DNA from 3 places in the Azospirillum sp. 11R-A genome. Region 2 is predicted to be linked to each of the others. Evidence: riboswitches for the same ligand, from Rfam matches in the RefSeq annotation. Region 2 holds a riboswitch; each other region holds the start of a gene.
The links. Region 2 has a riboswitch for thiamine pyrophosphate ahead of VH569_RS15865 (ABC transporter ATP-binding protein). Riboswitches for the same ligand answer to the same signal wherever they lie in the genome.
Positions count from the first base shown of each region.

Region 1 (7,054 bases), on a different contig from region 2:
AATTGGCGCAGGTCGTTCTCGCGCCGCATCAGGTCGCGCTGGCCCAGCGGGTCGAGCCGGCCCATGGCGTCGTCGGTGCGCATGCGGTCCACCTCCGGCCGGATCAGGTCGCGCTTGAAGGCGTCGGTGGCGCTCTGGGACGAGGGCGGAGGCGGCACCGGGATCGGGCGCGGCGGCTGGGACAGGGCGGCCGGGTCGGGCGGCGGCGACGAACTGCCGCGGCGGCGTTTGGGCGGCGGCTGGTCGGTGCCGTCCGGGTCGCGGCGGATTTGTCGGTCGTCGCTCTGACTGTCGCTGGTTTGGCGGGGCCGGGCCGCGGTGGCGGGTTTCGAGTCGGTCCGCGACTGCTCCGCCTGAATCTGGCTCCAGGTTCGTCGCTCGCCCCCGCCGGGAACGACCGTCTGGTTGTAGACGGGCGGAAAAGCCTGGGCGCGGCCGGGCGTGTCGTCGCGCAGGTCCGACGGCGCGCAGGCGCCGGCCGCCAGCAGGAGAAGGAGCGGAGCCAGACGGCTGACGACCGGATGGCGGGCGAAGGACGGGGGATGTGGGGTCATGTACGGAATGTCGGCACTACCGAGCGTTTCGGCAAGATGACCCCAAAGGAGAGACTCCCCATGCGGCCAAGTCAGCGCTAGAATGTTCTTTGTTTGTTCTTAGCGATCGAGGGGAGAGGGATTGGTCCGCGGAGCAGAGAGAACCAAGCGCCGCATCCTCGCTCTGTGGCTGCCGCGTCTGCCGACCGACGCGCGGGAACGGCTCATGCCGCCGGAGGTGCGCGCACGCCCCCTCGTCCTGCTGCGGACGGAGCGCCAGCGGCGGGTAGTGGTCGCGGTCAACCGGGCGGCGGCAATGCTGGGCATCGCTCCCGGCCACACCCTCAGCGATGCCCGTGCACTGGAACCGACGCTGGAGGCGGCGGAGGCGACGCCGGAGGCCGATTCGGCCCTGCTCGGCCGCATTGCCGACTGGGCGCGGCGCTACAGCCCCTGGACCGCGGCGGACGAACCGGACGGGGTGGTGATCGACCTCACCGGCTGCGCCCATCTCTTTGGGGGCGAGCCGGCGCTGGCCGCCGACCTGACCGGCCGGCTGCGCGCCGCCGGCTTCGCCGCCCGCGCCGCCATCGCCGACACCCCGGCCGCCGCCTGGGGGCTGGTGCGGTTCGGCAGTCCGGAGCAGCGTCGTCGTGAGGCGTTGGACGGCCTGCCGCTCTCTGCCCTGCGGTTGCCGGCGGAGACGGTGGAGGGGCTGCATGCGCTGGGCCTGCGCCGGATCGGCGACCTGCATGCCATGCCGCGGGCGGGGCTGGCGGCGCGGTTCGGAGCCGGGTTGATGCAACGGTACGATCAGGCCTTCGGCCGGCTGGACGAGCCGATCTCCCCTCGCCGGCCGGTGCCGGACCATCGCGAGCGCCTGACCTTCGCCGAACCGATCGCCACGCCCGAATCGATTGCCGGGGCGCTGCGCCATCTGCTGGGGAGGCTGTGCAAGGGGCTGGAGGCGGCGGGGCAGGGGGCGCGCCGGCTGCGGCTGGATGCCCACCGCACCGACCAGCGGGTGGACGACGAACCGCAGAGCCTGACGCTCGGCACCAGCCGCCCGACCCGCGACCCGGTGGCTCTTGCCCGGCTGTTCGCCCCGCTGCTCGAGCGCATCGAGCCGGGGCCGGGGCTGGAAACCCTGGTGCTGTCGGCGACCGAGACGGGACCGCTGTCCGCCGTCCAGACTGCAATCGACGGAGGGGAGGCCGGCGATCAGGGGAATGACGACCAACTGGCCGAACTGGTCGACCGGCTGACGCTGCGGCTGGGGGAACGGGCGGTGCTGCGGCTGGTGCCGCGGGAAAGCTGGCTGCCGGAGCGCTGCGTGGCGCCGCATCCGCCGATGGAGCGCCTGCCGGCGCCGAAGCCCTGGCCCGCCGGGCAACCGCGCCCCCTGCGCCTGCTGACCCCGCCCGAGCCGGTTGAGGCCACCGCCCCGCTGCCCGACGACCCGCCGCTGCTGTTCGTCTGGCGCGGCGTGCCCCACCGTGTGCGCCGGGCCGAGGGGCCGGAGCGCATCGAATGCGAATGGTGGCGTGGGCAAGGGTCGCTGGGGCCGGCGGTGCGCGACTATTACCGTGTGGAGGATGACGGCGGCCGGCGGTTCTGGCTGTTCCGCGCCGGCCTGTACTGCCCTGACGAGACCCCGCGCTGGTTCCTGCACGGGTTTTTGGCGTGAGGTGTCGGGCCGCCGCCCGCTCACCCCGCCCGGTCGAGCTGCTTCAGGAAGGCGATGTAGCGGTTGATGTCCTCCATGCGGCGGGCATGATCGTTCATGTCGGACAGGCGGCCTTCGATGGCCTTCTGGGCGCCCTCCACCTCATCGATCACCCCATGGATGTCGGTCTGCAACTCCTGCGAGGCGGTGGCGGCCTCGTCCATGCGGGCGCTGGTGTCGTCGAGCTGGCCGCCGACGGAGCGGACGGAGGTCACCACCTGGTCGATGGCGCGGCGGGTGTCGGCCAGCGTCTGCTTGGTGTCGTTGGCCAGCTTGCGCACCTCCGCCGCCACCACGGCGAAGCCCTTTCCGGCCTCTCCCGCACGGGCGGCCTCGATGGTGGCGTTGAGCGCCAGCAGGTTGGTCTGGCTGGCGATGCCGTCGATCACCGCCAGCACCTTCTCGATGCTCTTCACCACCGTGGACAGCTGGTTGAATTCGCGGACCAGCGCCTCCTTGCGGTCGGCGTGGCCGTCGAACAGAGTGGCGTGGCGGTTCAGCGTCGCCTCGATCGCCGACATCGAGCCGCCGATGCGCGCGGCATAGCTGGCGGTCTCCTGCACGCCGCCGGTCAGCGTCACCAGCGCGTCGAGATAGCTGTGCATCCGCTCGATCACGCTGTTGCGGATGCGGCTCAGCAGCTCCAGCCGGTTGTAGCGGGTGGCGATGAAATAGCTCTGGAACCGGGCGTAATGCACCGGGAAACGGTCGACCATGTCGTCGGAGAAGGCGGCGCCGGGCGGCACCTCGAAGAACATCAGCGCCGACAGGGTCTGGTTGATGTTGATGCCCAGCAGCTCGCCGAAGGTGGAGAAGCCGGCGGCGGCCAGCCCGTCGAAGGCATGGACCCGCGACAGCTGGTCGGGGTTGTTCAGCCGGCGCAGGATGCAGTCGTTCAGGATGGCGCCGACCGGCCGCGGCTTGTTGCGCAGATAGGCCGAGAGGTCGTCCTCCGTCTGGCGGACGAAGTCGGTCGCCTCCACCAGGCACAGCGAGTCGCCGGGATTGACGTCGCAGTAGAAGGCGACCTCCCCCTTCTCGAAATCGAAGCCGGAGATGGAGCGGACGAACAGCTCTCCCTCCATCTCGATGGCGAAGGTGTTCTTCGCCAGCTTGCCCGGCAACTCCTGCGGCTTGCAGCGCAGGGATTTGGCGAGCGCGTCGATGAAGCCGACGACCTCGAAGCCGTCGCGGTCGATCACGCTGCGCACGATGCGGCGCATCGGGTCGGCGTCGACCACGGCGAAGCGGGTCTGGGTCGGCCGGAAATTCTGCGACTTGAAGATGCCGTAGCGGATGCCGGGCGCCATCTTCAGGAAGATCGTCACCGCCACGTTCTCCAGCACGCGCTGGCCGTCGAACAGATGGGTGTTGCGGAAGTCGAGCTTGCCGCCGGCCGAGCCGCCGATGAACAGGCAGGGGAAATGGCCGGAGCGGTAGACCGCCTCCATGAACCAGCTTTCGCTGGCCGACAGCCCGTCGATGAAGGTCAGCGCCACCGTGTCGTGGCTGTCGACGGGGAAGGGGACGCGGATGCGGTCGAGCTCGCCGCGGATCGCCTCAACCCGGGCCGGCACGTCGCGCGTCGGGCGGCCGCCGCGCAGGTCGTCGCAATGCAGCGGGACCGACTGGATGCTGACCCCGGCGAGCAGGCGCGGGCTGAAGGATTGCAGCACCACGCTGTCCCAGCGGTCACCGGCCTTGCGGTAGAGCGGCTGGCCCTCGGTCGCGCACAGTTCGCCCGCGGTGGAGACCAGCACCAGCTGGGTCGCCGCCGGCAGGGCGGAGCGGACCGCCCGCGCGGTGGCGGCAAAATCGACATGCGGCGACACGAAGCCGACGACCAGCGCCGGCGCCCCGGCGGCGAAACTCAGCCCGTCCAGCGCCGCGGCACCGATCTGCCCCGCCGGCAGGCACAGGCTGCGGATCGGCTGTTCCGCCGGTCCGGCGGCGTGCGCTGCCGGTTCGGACCTGCCGGCTGGGGTGCCGACCGGGGTGCCGGGGACGGGGGAGGTCGGGGAGTCCGAGCGGAAGAAAGACAGCATGCTGGCGAATCCTCGGTCGTCTTTGTTGTTCATCCCGCGCATTGGCGGCGCCCGTTTTCTGCTGTGAGTGCCCGGGTATGGCTCATTTTGCCGACAATTTAGCTGCCGATTGGTAGCGTTTCCTGTCGGGGGGACTCCGTATCCGGCTGCGGCCTGTCGCCGCATCCATCGTCTGGTTGGGCTGCAGGCAGATGCGGCGGGCCGGGCGACGGTCGATTCCGCTTGTGGGGCCAGCGGAACATTGGCATAAGGCAATCCATAGGCCTGGGGTGCCGTGCGGTGGTCGCGCGGCTGAGAACACACCCATCGAACCTGTCTGGGTAATTCCAGCGAAGGGAGCCGCCGCATGATCCATGCGCCAGAACCGCATCCATATTCCGTTTCCGCGCCGGGACTCCGTCCTTCCGTTGCTGTCATCGGCGCCGGTTGCATCGGCCTCGCCATCGCCTGGAGGCTGGCGTCGGCCGGCTGCCGCGTCGATGTCTTCGAGCGGGGGGAGGCCGGGCGCGGCGCCACCCATGCCGCCGGCGGCATGCTGGCCGCCTGTGTCGAAACCGAGCCGGGTGAGGAGGGGCTGCTGCCGCTGACCCGCGCGTCGCAGGCCCTGTGGCCGGACTTCGCCCGCGATCTCGAAGCGGCGAGCGGCATGGCCGTCGACCTGCGCAGCGAAGGCACGATGGTCATCGCGCTGACCGCCGACGATGCCGCGAAGGTCCGCTTCCTGCACGGGTTCCAGCGCGATCTGGGATTGCCGGTGGAGTGGCTCAACGGGGCCGAGGTGCGGCGGCGCGAACCCTTCCTGCAACCGGGTGTTGCCGGCGCCCTGTTCTGTGCCGGCGACCATCAGGTCGACAACCGCAAGGTCGCAGCCGCCTTGCGCCGCGCCGCCGAGGCTGCCGGCGCCCATCTGCATGAGCGGTGCGGCGAGGTGGCGCTGGCGGTGGAGGGCGGGCGCGCCGTCGGGGTGCGGTTGGCTGAGACGCTGCACCGGGCCGACCAGGTGGTGCTGGCCGCCGGGGCGTGGTCGGCCGGGGTGCCTGGGCTGCCGCCCGCCGCGAAGCCGCCGGTACGTCCGGTGAAGGGGCAGATGGTCTGCCTGCGCATGGACCCCCGTCAGCCGCTGCTGCGCCATGTGGTGTGGACGCCCGGCACCTACCTGATCCCGCGGCTGGACGGCCGGCTGCTGATCGGCGCCACGACGGAGGAGCGCGGCTTCGACGACCGCCTGACCGCCGGCGGCCAGTTCGCCCTGCTGGAAGGAGCGTGGCGGGCGCTGCCGGGCATCGCCGAGCTGCCCATCGAGGAAGCGTGGGCGGGTTTCCGTCCCGGCAGCCGTGACGATGCGCCGATCCTGGGCGAGAGCGGCATTCCCGGCCTGATCCACGCCACTGGCCACCACCGCAACGGCATCCTGCTGACCCCGGTGACCGCCGACGGCATCGCCCGTCTGGTGCTGACCGGCGAGACCGACCCGCTGCTGCGCCCCTTCGCCGCCGACCGCTTCGTCGCCGCGGGAGCCGCCGCATGACCGCCGTTTCACGTGAAGCCATCCGCGTCAACGGCCGCGAAGAGCCGCTGTCCGCCGCCTCCGTCGCCGAGTTCCTGGCCGGGCGCGGCATCGCCGCCGGAACACTCGGCGTCGCGGTCGCTCTGAACGGCGCCGTGGTCCCCCGCCGCCGCTGGCCGGAGACTCCGCTTCAGCCCGGCGACAGCCTGGAAATCGTCCGCCCCATCCAGGGCGGCTGACCCTGAATTTCCCTCTCCCGTGACCAGCCCGGGAAGGATCCCCTCTCCCCCCCCCCCCGGGGGAGAGGGGGAATTCCCCAGGCCAGTCAGAGGAGAGGGCTTTTGCAAAAGGCTCTCCCCATGCCCACCGACACCCTCACCATCGCCGGGCGCAGCCTCGGCTCGCGGCTGTTCCTCGGCACTGCCGGCTATCCGAACCAGCAGGTGATGCTCGACGCGCTGGCGGCCAGCGGCAGCGAACTGGTCACGCTGGCGATCCGCCGCATCAGCCTGGACGGCTATTCGGAAAGCCTCGTCGACGTGCTGGCCCGCGCCACCGCCCGGCGCCCGAACGGGCCGGTCGGGCTGCTGCCCAACACCGCCGGCTGCATGACCGCAAAGGAGGCCGTGCTGACCGCCCAGCTGTCGCGCGAGGCGCTGGACACGTCCTGGATCAAGCTGGAGGTCATCGGCGACCGCGAACTGCTTTATCCCGACGTGGAGGAGTTGCTGCGCGCCACCGAGGAGCTGGTGAATGACGGCTTCGTCGTGCTGCCCTATTGCAACGACGATCCGGTGACCTGCCGCAAGCTGGCCGACCTGGGGGCGGCGGCGGTGATGCCGCTGGGGGCCTTCATCGGCTCCGGCATGGGCATCCGCAACCCGCACGCCATCGAGACGATCTGCGCCCGCAGCCCGGTGCCGGTGGTGCTGGATGCCGGCATCGGCACCGCGTCCGACGCGGCGCTGGCGATGGAGCTTGGCTGCGCCGCCGTTCTGCTGAACACCGCGGTGTCGAAGGCGCGCGACCCGGTGCGGATGGCGGCGGCGATGCGCGACGCGGTCAATGCCGGCCGCGCCGCCCATCTGGCCGGCCGCATGCCGATGCGCGCCCATGCCGAACCGTCCAGCCCGCAGATGGGCCTGATCGGCGGCTGATACCGGCCAATTGCGGAGCAACCGGAGGGCGGCCGAGGTGGGCAAGGTGACGCGCACTCCGTTCGGCCGCTTGATCCGGCGGGGCG
Region 1 covers NZ_JBCEBL010000037.1:7,622-14,675, reverse strand. Annotated here, with positions in the region: gene VH569_RS31465 (hypothetical protein) at 1-554, opposite strand, end outside; gene VH569_RS31460 (DNA polymerase Y family protein) at 676-2,220, shown strand; gene VH569_RS31455 (methyl-accepting chemotaxis protein) at 2,241-4,304, opposite strand; TPP riboswitch at 4,560-4,659, shown strand; gene thiO (glycine oxidase ThiO) at 4,651-5,832, shown strand; gene thiS (sulfur carrier protein ThiS) at 5,829-6,050, shown strand; gene VH569_RS31440 (thiazole synthase) at 6,171-6,968, shown strand.
Region 1: another riboswitch for thiamine pyrophosphate. It lies ahead of thiO (glycine oxidase ThiO); the one in region 2 lies ahead of VH569_RS15865 (ABC transporter ATP-binding protein).

Region 2 (7,054 bases):
GAGACGACCGGGCTTGATGGCGGGCTTGATGGCGAGGATGCCCAGGCGAACGCCGTCGCGGAAGAGCCGCTGACGCAAGAGCCCGCGCCCGAAGAGGGCGAACCGGCCCCGAAAGCCGTCGAGGAACCTTCACAACCCGCCTCCCCTGCCCTGGACCTGCTCGCACCGGCGACCGCCGTTGCCGAAGACCGGCCGGCAGAGGACGAGACTGGAACCGGGGAGGATGAAACGCCTCCCGAACCCGCAATGACTAGGCCGGAACCGCAGCCGGCTTCCCATCGGACGTCCACGGCGGTTGCGCGGGGCACCGGCTCTCCTGTATTCCCACCGATGCCTGCCACGATGACCCAAGACGACTCAACAAACGCATACTGGAAAGGCGATCGCATGCTGGGCACGATCTTCGTCCTCAATGACCGCGGCGGCGTCGGCAAGACGCTGCTGTCCCATCACCTGATGGCGACCGCCATGCTGGAAGGCCTGCAGCTGAAGGTCGTCGAGTACGAGGTGAACGAGCGTCTCGCCCGCCTGTTCGGCCCGGACGTGGTCGAACACCGCCGCATCACCCAGGACTTCATGAACATGATGGGCTCGGGTGACGGCTTCTACGAGTTCTGGGACCTGATCGGGCCGGAATTGCAGCGCGGCGGCCGTCTGTATGACTTCGGCGGCAACATCTCGCAGTGGTTCTTCAACTGGGCCGAGGTGTCGGGCTTCGACTATTACGTCGGCGAAGGCGAACGGTTGACCTTCATGGTCCCGGTGACCGTCGATCTCGCCTCGCTGTCCACCGGCATGACGACGCTGGAGCGGGTGGCGACCATCGCCCCGAAGGCCAAGCGCGTCCTGGTGGAAAACGGCTTCTCCGGCCCGTTCTCCCAGCTGGAGGACAGCCAGTATGCTCGCCGCAAGGCGGAGATGGTGGAGCGCGAGGGCCTGCAGGTCATCTCCATGCAGCCCTGCACCGCCCCGGCCTGGGCGCGCCTGACCGGCCACCGGCTGGATCAGGTGGCGACGATGACCCGCGAGGATCTGGTGAAGCTGGGCATGACCCCGCCAGTCGCCTCCCGTTCGCTGATCATCATCCACGAATGGCTGCGCAACATGCGCCAGTCGCTGTCGCCCTACCTGCACGACGCCTTCCGCCAGACCCCGGCCACCGCGAAGGCGCGCTGAAGCCTGGGAACGAGCTGAGACGGACCTTCACGAAAAGCCCTTCTTCCCCGGCGGAAGAGGGGCTTTTTGATATCTGCGGGGCGCTCTTCTACGCGGCGCTTTGGGCCGGGCTGGCGCTGTAGAGATCTTCCTTCACCGGGGCCACCGACCGCACCTGATAGCCGGGCCGGGCGCTGAAGCGGCGGTTGGCACGTTCGCCGGCCTCGCGGTCCGACTCCGCCCAGACGAGATACTGGCGCCCCCGTGCCCATTCGACGGCCAGAGGGTGGGCAGCATCGATCTCGCCGATCTGCTGGTTCACCACGGTGACCAGCCATTCCTTGTCGCCGGGATTGCGCCGGTCGGTCAGGATCAGGATCTGCGGACGACGCTTCGACTGCGCTTCGGTCAGGCGCTGTTGCACCTCCGTCTGCTTCTTGCGCAGCTCCACCATCTCCCGGGTCAGTTCCTCGATTTCGGCATGGAGGGTCTCCTCCTCCCGATGCAGGCGGTGGATGGTGGCATCCAGCTTGTCGAGGTTGTTGCGGACGCCGCGGACGCGCTGGCGCGCCTGCGACACCCTCTGCTCGACGCTCATCAGGATGTTGCCGAGCCAGGCACCGATGGCGACGATGGCCAGGACGATGATGAAGTTGATCATCATGTGACGCCGCCCACCTTCGCCCGGGCGGTGGCGGGCGGCGTCGGCACGCCCTTGCCGGCGGCCTTGCCTCCGGCCCGCGCATCGCCACGCATGAACGTCTTCTGGAAACCCATTTTGAACGGGAAGGCCACATCGCACATCTGCTTGGCCTCGTCGAAGCTGGACGCCCAGACCTCGGCCACGTTCGTGCAGCGCCAGATGGGGTTGACTTGCGCCCGCTCACCGGCGGCGCGGGCAGCGGCAGACGCCTTCTCCTGCGTCACCGTCGCGACGAATTTCATCAGCCCGGCCTGCGGGTCGCCGACCTCATGCACGAACATCGGCGGCTGGTCCGAGAGGTCCCGGACCTGCTTTTCCGCCTTGCGGATATCGCTTTCCAGCCGGTTGCGGTCGGAAGACTGGCTGTTCCGGCGCTGGACCAGATGGTTCACCCGGTTTTGAAGGTCCTGCGCCTCGGCATGCAGGACGTAGATGCGGTTCTCGACCTGATCCAGGCCGCTGCTCTTTTCCATGATGTTCGGCAGGAAATCCTTCAGCATCATGGCGACCGGGACGGCAGCCAGCATGATGATGACGATGGCGATCAGGAACAGCGTCGTGTTCGACATCCGCCCGGCCGTCCTCCTACCGCAAATCCTGCCCGCGAATCCTGCCGAAGCCCGCATCACCCGACGCGGAAGCTGCACCGGCGCAGTAAAAAAGAGAATCAACGAACAATCCGACCCCGTCAACGAATCGTCACAGGTTGGTTCGAAATTCGTCGGAATGAGTCGGCCGGCTGTGGGTCAGGACAGCGCCATCCTTCAGGACATGGCAGTCTCAGCCACCCGCTTCACCGCGTCCCGCACCGGTCCGGGACGCCGCTCGTCGCCGAGCGTGGTGAACCAATGGTCCGGCGGATTGCGGCCGGCGGCGCGGTTCCAGGTCAGGGCGCGCAGCACCGCCACCGCCTCCGCCGTCGGCCGCACGGCGGGATCGATGCCGTTCATCACCGCCCAGATCCCGGCCCAGCAACGCCCGACCGACCAGGGATTATAGCCGCCGCCGCCGACCACCAGAACCCGCGGCGCCAGCGGAAGCAGCGCCGCCACAGCATCCCACAGCGCGCGGTTGGACAACTCCAGCCGGCTCAACGGATCCTCGGCCAAGGCATCGGCACCGGTCTGGATCACCATCGCCTGCGGACGGAAGGCACGGGCCAGCGGCAGGACCGCCGCCTCCATCACATGCTCCATCTCGCTGTCGTTGAAGCCCGGTGGCACCGGCAGATTGCGGGCCATGCCGCCGGCGCGTTCCTCCGCCTTGCCGGTGTAGGGCCAGCGCCCATCCTCATGGATCGACACAGTCAGCACCCGGTCGTCGTCGGCGAAGGCCTCCTCCACCCCGTCGCCATGATGGGCGTCGAGATCGACATAGAGGACCCGCTCCAGCCCATGGTCGATCAGTTCCAGAATGCCGAGAACCGGCGCGTTGAAATAGCAGAAGCCGCTGGCCCGGTCGCGCCGCGCATGATGCGTCCCGGCGGCCGGCGCATAGACAAGACCGGCCGGCCGGTCGCCGAGAATCCTGGCCGCCTGCAACGCCGATCCGCTGCTATGGGCCGGCCGCCGGTACATCTCGGCGAAGACGGGATTTTCCAGCTTGCCGAGATTGTGGCGGGTGGCGGTCGCCTCGTCGACCCGCTGCTCGGCCTCCGCCCGCTTCAGCGCGGCGATGTAGTCGGCGGTATGGAAGCGCGCCAGTTCGCGTTCGCTCGCCACATGGGTGTCGAGATAGACCTCGTCCGGCAGCCAGCCCATGGCGCGGCTGAGGTCGATGGCGGTCGACACGCGTGGAATCGCCAGCGGATGCTTCGGCCCATAGGTCGAGCCGCGGTAGATTTCCCCGCCGATGAACAGCGGTGTGCGAAAGGGCGTGGTCAGGACGGGCACTCCTCGATGCCCGTCAGAAACTAGGCGCCGCGGCGGTGCGGTCAAGCCGCCCGCTTCCGCATGCTGGAAGCGGCATCCGGCAATGCTTGCGGTCACGGATCGTCCGCGCCTATAGTCGCCGCCTTCACTGGGGGGAGCCGATGGGCGGCTGAGAGGTCCTGTTGCGGGACGACCCCTGGAACCTGATCCGGTTCATGCCGGCGTAGGGATCAGTGATGCGGGACCGCACCCTTTCCATCTCCGCCACTCCACGATGCATGCCCGCGTGCCTGCGATGACGCCGCTTTCGGTGACCATCGCGCGCGCGCGGCTGACCTATGGCGGCACGCTCCTGTTCTCCGACCTGACGCTGGAGCTGCCGGCCGGGCGGACCACCTGCCTGCTGGGGCCGAGCGGCGTCGGCAAGACCACGCTCCTGCGCATCCTTGCAGGTTTGGCCGAGCCGGAGCCGCCGACCGAGGTGGTCACCGGCGACCGGCGGCCGTTGGCCGGCCGGATCGCCTACATGGCGCAGCAGGACCTGCTGCTGCCCTGGCTGACCGTTCTCGACAATGTGCTGCTCGGCGACCGGCTGCGCCACCGCCGTCCCGATCCGGCGCGGGTGGAGCAGGCCCGCGCGCTGCTGGATCGCGTCGGTTTGGCGGGGCGCGAGCGCGACCGTCCCGCCGCCCTGTCCGGTGGGCAGAAGCAGCGCGTGGCGTTGGCCCGCACCCTGATGGAGGACAAGCCGCTGGTCCTGATGGACGAGCCCTTCTCCGCGCTCGACGCCATCACCCGGTTGCGCTTGCAGGAAACGGCGGCGGAGACGCTGGCCGGCCGCACCGTCCTGATGGTCACCCACGACCCGCTGGAGGCGCTGCGTATCGGCGACCGCCTGCATGTGATGACCGGCCGGCCGGCCATCATGGGGCCGGCGCTGGAGCCCTCCGGCCCGGTGCCGCGCCGGGTCGACGATCCGGACCTGCTGGCGCATCAGGCCGAACTGTTGCGGAGGCTGGCGGAATGAAGGCGCTACTGCGCGGCGCGATCACCCTGCTGGTGCTGGTCGCCGGCTGGCAGGCGCTGGTCTGGGCCACCGGGCTGCCGCGCTACCTGCTGCCCGGTCCGCTGGCGGTGGCGGACGCCATGCAGCGGCAGGCCCCTCTGCTGCTGACCCATGGCCTGACCACGCTGGCCGAAATTCTGATCGGGCTGGTGGCCGGCGTGGCGCTGGGCGGGGTCAGCGCTTTGCTGCTCGCGCGGTTCCGCACGGCACGGCGCTGGCTGATGCCGCTGCTTCTGGTCAGCCAGGCCATCCCGGTCTTCGCACTGGCGCCGCTGCTGGTGCTGTGGCTCGGCTATGGCATGGCGTCCAAGATCGCCATGGCGGTGCTGGTCATCTATTTCCCGGTAACGACCGCGCTGTTCGACGGGCTGCGGCGCACCGATCCCGGCTGGCTCGACCTTGCCCGCACCATGGGCGCCTCGCCCGCCGCGATCCTGTGGAGCATCCGCCTGCCGGCCGCCCTGCCCGCCTTCTGGTCCGGCGTAAGGGTGGCCGCCGCGGTGGCGCCCATCGGGGCGGTGATCGGCGAATGGGTGGGGTCGTCCTCCGGACTTGGCTACCTGATGCTGCACGCCAATGCCCGCATGCAGATCGATCTTCTGTTCGCCGCCGTGCTGGTGCTGGGGCTGTTCGCGGTGACGCTGTACGCCGCCGTCGATGCGCTGGCCCGCCGTGCCCTGCCCTGGCAACCCGATACCCAACCTGCCGAAGACGCCAACCCTTGAAGGGGGAGAGACACCCGATGAAGCATCTTTTCACCGCCGGCCTGATCGCCGCCGGCCTGATGACCTCGCTTCCCGCGCTGGCCCAGGACAAGCTGTCCGTGATGCTGGACTGGTTCGTCAACCCGGACCACGCCCCGCTGGTGGTGGCGCAGGAGAAGGGTTTCTTCAAGGATGCCGGGCTTGAGGTCACCCTGACCGCCCCGGCCGACCCCAACGACCCGCCGAAGCTGGTGGCGGCCGGCGGCGCCGACATCGCCGTCTCCTACCAGCCGCAGCTGATCCTGCAGGTGGCGGAGGAGCTGCCGCTGGTCCGCATCGGCACGCTGGTGTCCACGCCGCTGAACTCCGTCGTCGTGCTGCGCGACGGGCCGGTGAAGACGCTGAAGGATCTGAAGGGCCGCAAGGTCGGCTATTCCATCGCCGGCTTCGAGGACGCTCTGCTGGGCGCCATGCTGGAGAAGCAGGGGCTGAGCCTGAAGGACGTCGAGCTGGTGAACGTCAACTTCTCCCTCTCGCCATCGCTGCTGTCGGGCCAGGTCGATGCGGTGGTCGGCGCCTTCCGCAACTTCGAACTGAACCAGATGGAGATCGAGAAGCACCCCGGCCGCGCCTTCTATCCCGAGGAAGAGGGTGTTCCGCCCTATGACGAACTGATTCTGGTCGCCCGCAAGGACAAGGTGAACGACCCGCGCTTCAAGCGCTTCCTGGCGGCGGTGGAGCGGGCGACGCTCTACATCCTGAACCATCCGGAGGAATCGCAGGCTGCCTTCGTCAAGGGTCGGCCCGAACTGAACGACGAGCTGAACCGCCGCGCCTGGGCCGACACGCTGCCGCGCTTCTCCCACAGCCCGGCCGCGCTGGATGCCGAGCGCTACACCCGCTTCGCCGAGTTCCTGAAGGCCCGCGGTCTGATCAAGGCGGTGGCGCCGGTCGACCAGTATGCGGTGGTGGTGAAGTAACGGTCTCCCACGGCCCCTGCCATCCACCGACATTGCCATCGACCCCGGCGGAGCGTTACCTAGAGGGAAACCGCTCCGCCGGCTGATGGTGGACCGATCATAATGTTGGGAGACGCGAGGGCATGCCGATCAAGACCATCCTGCTGCACATGGCCAACGACGACGCCCACGCCAGCCGTCTGGCGGTGGCGGCGGCCCTGGCCAAGCGTTTCTCCGCCCATATCCAGGCGCTCTACATCGCCACCCCGGTGTCGATGCCGGCGGGCGCCACCGGCCGCGCCGCCTCCTACGGCTTCATGGCGGAGGCGACCGCAATCGCCCACGAGAATGCCGAGCGGATCGAGCAGGAGGTCCGCAAGTCGCTTGACGGACTGCCCTACGACTGGACGGTCGAAGAGGGCGACCACGTCGATCTGCTGGCCGAGCGCGCCGCCTATGCCGACCTGATCGTCGTCGCGCAATCCGCGGCGGTGCGGGCGGGCGAGCGGGTGTCGCTGCACCACATCCCCGACCGTTTGCCGCTGGAGACCGCAACGCCGGTCCTGGTCCTGCCGCCGAGGCAGCCGGCCGCGGCC
Region 2 covers NZ_JBCEBL010000010.1:109,377-116,430, reverse strand. Annotated here, with positions in the region: gene VH569_RS15885 (hypothetical protein) at 1-1,176, shown strand, start outside; gene VH569_RS15880 (hypothetical protein) at 1,265-1,819, opposite strand; gene VH569_RS15875 (hypothetical protein) at 1,816-2,550, opposite strand; gene VH569_RS15870 (acetoin utilization protein AcuC) at 2,623-3,750, opposite strand; TPP riboswitch at 3,871-3,977, shown strand; gene VH569_RS15865 (ABC transporter ATP-binding protein) at 4,025-4,756, shown strand; gene VH569_RS15860 (ABC transporter permease) at 4,753-5,520, shown strand; gene VH569_RS15855 (ABC transporter substrate-binding protein) at 5,538-6,479, shown strand; gene VH569_RS15850 (universal stress protein) at 6,602-7,054, shown strand, end outside.

Region 3 (7,054 bases), on a different contig from region 2:
GGGCGGAGAACACCATCACCATCGTCGGCGCCGACGAGGTCGACCCCGACCGCGGCCATGTCAGCTGGATTTCCCCCATGGCCCGCGCCCTGCTGAAGGCGCGGAAGGGCGATCTGGTGGATGTCCGCACCCCGGCCGGGATGGAGCAAGTCGAAGTGCTGGAGATCCGGTACGCGGACTGACGGAAGGGGCGGCAACCCGCCCCCCGCCAGACTTTATTCTGCTGCCGGCTGGTAGATTTCCCCGCCCGACTGGCGGAACTTCTCCGACATCTCGGCCATGCCGGATTCCGCGGCGTCGCGGATTTCCTGCGTGATCTTCATCGAGCAGAATTTCGGCCCGCACATCGAACAGAAATGCGCGGTCTTGGCGCCTTCCGCCGGCAGGGTCTCGTCGTGATAGGCCATCGCCGTGTCGGGATCGAGCGACAGGGCGAACTGGTCGAGCCAGCGGAAGGAGAAGCGGGCGCGCGACATGGCATCGTCGCGCAACCGCGCCGCCGGGTGACCCTTGGCAAGGTCGGCGGCATGGGCGGCGATCTTGTAGGCGATGACGCCGGCCTTCACGTCGTCGCGGTCGGGCAAACCGAGATGCTCCTTCGGCGTGACGTAGCAGAGCATCGCCGTGCCGAACCAGCCGATCATCGCCGCACCGATGGCGCTGGTGATGTGGTCGTAACCCGGCGCGATGTCGGTCACCAACGGCCCCAGCGTGTAGAAGGGCGCCTCGCCGCACAGCGCCAGCTGCTTCTCGACATTGTGCTTGATCTTGTGCATCGGCACATGGCCCGGCCCTTCGATCATCACCTGCACGTCGCGCGCCCAGGCGATCTTCGTCAGTTCGCCCAGGGTCTCCAGCTCGGCGAACTGGGCGGCATCGTTGGCATCGGCCTGGCTGCCCGGCCGCAGCCCGTCGCCCATCGAGAGCGCCACGTCATAGGTCCGGCAGATCTCGACGATGTCGGCGAAATGGTCGTAGAGGAAATTCTCGCGGTGATGCGCCAGGCACCATTTGGCGATGATCGAGCCGCCGCGCGAGACGATGCCGGTCACCCGCTTGGCCGTCAGCGGGATGTGGGCCAGCCGCAGGCCGGCATGGATGGTGAAGTAATCGACGCCCTGCTCCGCCTGCTCGATCAGCGTGTCGCGGAACAGCTCCCAGGTTAGGTCCTCGGCCTTGCCCTTGACCTTCTCCAGCGCCTGATAGATCGGCACGGTGCCGATCGGAACCGGGGAGTTGCGCAGGATCCATTCACGGGTCTGGTGGATGTCGGCGCCGGTGGACAAATCCATCACGGTGTCGGCGCCCCAGCGGATCGACCAGACCATCTTCTCCACCTCCTCCTCGATGGAGGAGGTCACGGCGGAGTTGCCGATGTTGGCGTTGATCTTGGTCAGGAAGTTGCGGCCGATGATCATCGGCTCCGACTCGGGGTGGTTGACGTTGGACGGGATGATCGCCCGCCCGCGCGCCACCTCGTCACGGACGAACTCCGGGGTGATGAAGTCGGGGATCTCGGCACCGAAATCCTCGCCGTCGCGGGTAGCCTCAAGTGCTGCGGCGCGGCCGAGATTCTCGCGCACGGCGATGTACTCCATCTCCGCGGTGACGATGCCGGCGCGGGCGTAGGCCATCTGGGTCACCGCCACGCCGTCCTTGGCGCGCAGCACGCCGTTGTCGGCGGGCTCGACATCGCCGCGCGCCAGGATCCAGTCGCGGCGGTGCTTGGACAGGCCGGCCCGCACGTCGATGGCGACCGACTCGTCGGTGTAGGGGCCTGAGGCGTCATAGACGGTCAGCGGCGGCTCGCCGCCCGACAGCGCGATCTCGCGCAGGGCGACGCGCAGGTCGGGAAAGCGCGTGCCGGGCACATGGATTTTCCGCGACGACGGCAGCGGGCCGGTCGAAATGCGGATGGCGTTCTCGTTGAAGTCCTTAGGCATTGGGTTTCTCCGTCGGAGTTGGGCGGACAAACCCGGGACTGCGGACGGAGGTGCGGTATCTTCGTGCGGGCCGTTTCGGAATGGTTCCCCGACATGGCGGGGCCGATACGGCCGGACGGGGCGAGATTCGGCCCGTCACGAGGTCCCTCCCTTCGCCGGTATGACCCGGATCAGGTTCGAAGGGTCACCACGCTGCCGGCTTGCGCAGTGCGCCGTCCGGCCGTTGGTATCTCAGCCCCCTGTCGGGACCCCCCTGGAATGCGGCCCATCCTGCCGCCGACGGACGGTCGTGTCAAAAGGAAAGCGCTGCGGACGATCCGCCTGCCATATTGTGGAAATGCGTTACATCCAGCGCTTCGACCGCACATAGACCATCGGCAGCAAGGCCGACAACAGCATCAGCCCCAAGGCGCTGGCATAGCCGAAGGGCGACTGGCTGCCCGGCATTTCGGTGAAGTTCATGCCGCCGATGCTGGCGACCAGGGTCGGCGGATAGAGCAGGACGGTCAGGACCGACACGATCTTGACGATCTCGTTCTGCTCGACATTGATCTGGCCCAGAGCGGTGTCGAGCGCCAGGGCAACCTTGCCGGAGAGGAAGCGGGCATATTGGTCCAGCCCGCGCAGATCCTGCAGCGTGGTCTTGGCCCAGCGCCGAGTCGCCTTGCCGGCGTTCCAGCCATCGCCGCGCGCCAGGAAGTCGGTCATCCGGGTGAGGCTGGCCAGACTGATCCGCGCCTTGCCGATCAGATGGCCGGCATGGCCGATGCGCTTCAGCGTCTGCGCGTCGTCCAGCGTCTCGCCGCGGGAGCGCAGCTTGCGCCCGCGGAAATAGCGGCGGTTCAGCGCATCCATCTCCACTCCGGTCCGCCGCAGCACGACCGACGTGCGGTCGATCATCCCGTCCACCAGTGCGGCCAGCACCAGTTCGCCGCGGGATGCGGACACCTGCCCATGGGTGGCGCGGCGGCGGAAGGCCAGCAGGGCCTGCGGATCGATGTCGTGGATGGTCACCAGCCGCCGGCCGGCCAGCACGAAGCTGACGGTGGCGATGCGCGGCTCGTCGGTGTCGGCCCAGACCAGTGCGGTGACGGTCATGGTCAAGGCACCGCCGGCCACGCGCAGGCGGCTCGACTCCTCGATCTCCGCCATCTGCTCGCGGGTGGGCAGGCCGGTGCCGATCAGCGCCTCCGCCCGCGTCAGCTCGTCGGGCGTCGGGTTGATCAGGTCCAGCCACACGGCGGACTCGGGGAACGGGACCGACTCGTCCGCGGCCTCCCTGTCCCAGCGCAGCAGACCGCCGTCATTGACGAAAACATGCAGCAAGGCTGTGCTCCTTGCATTGGCGCGGTTCGGGCGCCCGACCTAGGTGACGCGGCCACCGCGCCGCGGCTTCGCCGGGGGCGGCGCCTTCTCCCCATCGAGGTCGAGCGACGCGCCCTCGTCCTTCAGCGCCTGCTCCAGCTTGCGGCGGAAGGCGCCGCCGTCCCGCTTGGCGTCGAGGAAATGGCCGACCGCCTCCTTCGCCGCATCGCTGTCATAGGGGACCTTGCCCAAAGCGGCCAGCCTGGCACGCTCCACCAGCTTCGGGTCCATCCTCTCCCGGATGGCCTTCATCTGGCGGAGCAACTCCTTGCGCAGATCGCTCATCGGTCCCCCATGACAGTCCCCTTCGGACAGCGTCAGGCCTTGCCGATCAGGGTGCCGGCGCCGCCCTCGGTGAAGATCTCCAGCAGCAGCGCATGCGGCACGCGGCCATCCAGGATAACAGCGGCATCGACGCCCTGCTCCACCGCGCCGATGCAGGTCTCGATTTTCGGGATCATGCCGCCCGAAGCGGTGCCGTCGGCGATGGCCTTGTGGGCATCCTCCAGTGACATCTTCTCGATCAGCTTCTTTTCCTTGTCGAGCACACCGGCGACGTCGGTCAGCAGGAAGAAGCGCGCCGCCTTCACCGCCGCCGCGACCGCGCCGGCCGCCGTGTCGGCATTGATGTTGTAGGTGTCGCCGTTCACGTCGAAGCCGACCGGCGCGATCACCGGGATGATGTCCGACTGGGCGAGCGCATGCAGGATCTGCGGGTTCACCTTGTAGGGCTCGCCGACGAATCCCAGGTCCAGCACCCGCTCGATGTTGCTGTCGGGATCGCGCTGAACGCGCTCCAGACGGCGGGCGGTGATCAGGTTGCTGTCCTTGCCCGACAGGCCGACGGCACGGCCGCCGGCGCTGTTGATGGCGGCGACGATCTGCTTGTTGATGGAGCCGGCCAGCACCATCTCGACCACCTCGACCGTCTCCTTGTCGGTGACGCGCAGGCCGTCGATGAAGCTGGACTTGATCTTCAGCCGCTCCAGCATCTGGCCGATCTGCGGGCCGCCGCCATGGACGACCACCGGGTTGATGCCGACCTGCTTCAGCAGGACGATGTCGCGCGCGAACAGCTCCGCCAGGCTGGCGTCGCCCATGGCGTGGCCGCCGTACTTGATGACGAAGGTGCTCCCGGCATAACGGCGCATGTAGGGCAGCGCTTCGGACAGGGTACGGGCCTTGGCGAGCCACTCGTCACGGGTGGGAGTCTGCACGGGAGGATGCCCTTTGTCGGGGTGGAGTGTCGGGCTTCTTTAACGGAAAGGCCGGCCGGTTGCCTAGGGGGCAATTTAACGGTCACACACCCCCGTGACGGCCTCCCGCGGCTGCGGTGGCCGTGCCGCCGGCTGGACGCCACAATCCGGCCAGCCGCGTCATCGGCTGCGTCAGCGCGGTCACCGCCACCGCCATCAGCACCATCGCCGAGAAACAGGGGCCGGACAGCACGCCGGCCTCCAGCAGGAGGGTCAGGACGATGACCTCCATCAACCCCTTGCACGGCATCAGCGTGCCGAGCCGGAGCGCATCGGGCCAGCTTTCGCCGGTCCAGCGGGCGGGGAGCGTGGTGCCGGCCATCTTGCCGGAGATGGTGGCGAGGCTGGCGAGGGCGAAGACGGTCCATTGCGCCGGATCGTCCAGCGTCAGGTTCACCTTCAGCCCGGTCAGGGTGAAGAAGAAGGGCAGCAGGATCAGCGTGGCGAAATGCTCCAGCCGGTCGAGGATCGCCGCCGCATAGCGGCGCGGCATCGCACTGCCGGCAATGAAGGCGCCCAGGATGTAATGCAACCCGATCAGTTCGGTCACCGCGGCCGACGCCAGCAGCGCCGCGCAGGTCACCACCACCGCGGTGTCGCCCATCCGCCCGTCCGGGGCCACCCGCTCCAGCAGGCGGTCGAGCAGCGGGCGCACGAGCAGGACCGTCGCCCCGACATAGGCGAAGCCCAAGAGGCCGACCTTCGCCACCGCCCAGGCATCGCCGCCGCCGTTCTCCCCGTCGGCAGTCGACCAGGCCAGCACCGCGGTGATCAGCAGCCAGAGCAGCGCGTCGTTCACCGCGGCATAGCCCAGCGCCAGCCGCCCCACCCGGTCGCCCAGCAAATCCATCTCGCGCAGGATGGCGCCCAGCACCGGCAGGGCGGTGACGCCGACGCAGATGCCGAAGCCGGCGGCGAACAGGCCGGGGGTGGCGTGCTTGCCGGTCATGGCGGGAAAGGCGCCGGCCAGCCACCAGCCCAGGGCTCCGCCCAGCAGGGTCGGCACCAGCATGCTGGACAGCGCCACGGTGGCGAAGGCCCCGCCCCGCCCGCGGAACTCGGCGGGATCGAGATGCAGGCCGGTCAGGAAGGCGAAGAACACCACGGCCATCAAGGCCAGCCCGGACAAGGGCGCAAGCGCCGCCGGCGCGAACAGCACGCCCCACAGATCGGGAACCAGCCGGCCGAGCAGCGACGGACCCAGCGCCACCCCGAACAGAATCTGGACCACCACCATCGGGGCGATGTGACGGCCGCCGCCGAGCCGCCACAGCAGAAACGGCCCGGCGATCAGCAGCAGGGCCTGCATCAGGAACAGCAGCGCGGGAGACAGACCACCCATCGCTGCCGCCCCTTACTCGGCGCCGAGGGCGAGCGCCGCCAGACTGGCGCGCAGCTCCGCGATGCCGGTGCCCTTCTCGGAGCTGGTGACGTGGATATCGGGGAAGGCTGCCGGATGCTTCTTCAGCCCCGCCTGGGTTTCACGCCGGACCCTGTCGAGATCCGCAGCCTTGACCTTGTCCGCCTTGGTCAGCACGACGACGTAGGGCACCGCCGTGCGGTCGAGCATCTCCATGATCTCATGGTCGTGGGGTTTCATCCCATGGCGCGAGTCGATCAGCACCAGCGCCCGGCGCAGGGTGACGCGGCCGCGCAGGAAGCGGCGGACCATGTCGTTCCACGCCTCCACCTTCTCCTTCGACTCCTTGGCATAGCCATAGCCGGGCATGTCCACCAGCTTCAGACGGTTGCCGAGGTTGAAGAAATTGAGCTGCTGCGTGCGGCCCGGCGTGTTGGAGGTGCGGGCCAGCGTCTTGCGTCCGGTCAGCGCATTGACAAGGCTCGACTTGCCGACATTCGAGCGGCCGGCGAAGGCGACCTCCGGCAAGTCGGCCTCGGGCAGCTGGTTCAGCGCATTGGCGCCCCAGACGAAGTCGCACTCCTTGGCGAACAGCAGCCGGCCGGCCTCCAGCGCGGCCTCGTCGAAGCCGGAAACGATGCTGGGGGTGTCGGGGGTCGGCGTGGCGGGGCTGGTCATGACGGGCGCTCTCGTTGGGATCGGCTAAAAAACATACCGCCGGCAGAGGCCCGTCAAGGGTCTTTGCCGGCGGCAGGTCTCAGGCATTCGGCAGAGGCTGAGGGATCAGGCCTTCACGCCCATGCGCTTCATGATGGTCCACTGCTGCAGGACCGACAGCGTGTTGTTCCAGGCCCAGTAGATCACCAGACCCGCCGGGAAGCCGGCGAGCATGAAGGTGAAGACGATGGGCAGGAACTGGAACACCTTCTGCTGGATCGGGTCCGGCGGGGCCGGGTTCATCTTCTGCTGGAACCACATCGTCACGCCCATGATCAGCGGCCACAGGCCGAGATGCAGCATGGCGGGCGGATCCCAGGGGATCAGGCCGAACAGGTTGAAGATGGTCGTCGGATCGGGCGAGGACAGGTCGTGGATCCAGCCGAAGAACGGCGCATGCCGCATTTCGATGG
Region 3 covers NZ_JBCEBL010000003.1:354,141-361,194, forward strand. Annotated here, with positions in the region: gene greB (transcription elongation factor GreB) at 1-182, shown strand, start outside; gene thiC (phosphomethylpyrimidine synthase ThiC) at 216-1,943, opposite strand; TPP riboswitch at 2,074-2,208, opposite strand; gene VH569_RS07395 (magnesium transporter CorA family protein) at 2,286-3,269, opposite strand; gene VH569_RS07400 (hypothetical protein) at 3,309-3,593, opposite strand; gene argB (acetylglutamate kinase) at 3,626-4,525, opposite strand; gene VH569_RS07410 (cation:proton antiporter) at 4,608-5,906, opposite strand; gene yihA (ribosome biogenesis GTP-binding protein YihA/YsxC) at 5,919-6,602, opposite strand; gene yidC (membrane protein insertase YidC) at 6,708-7,054, opposite strand, start outside.
Region 3: another riboswitch for thiamine pyrophosphate. It lies ahead of thiC (phosphomethylpyrimidine synthase ThiC); the one in region 2 lies ahead of VH569_RS15865 (ABC transporter ATP-binding protein).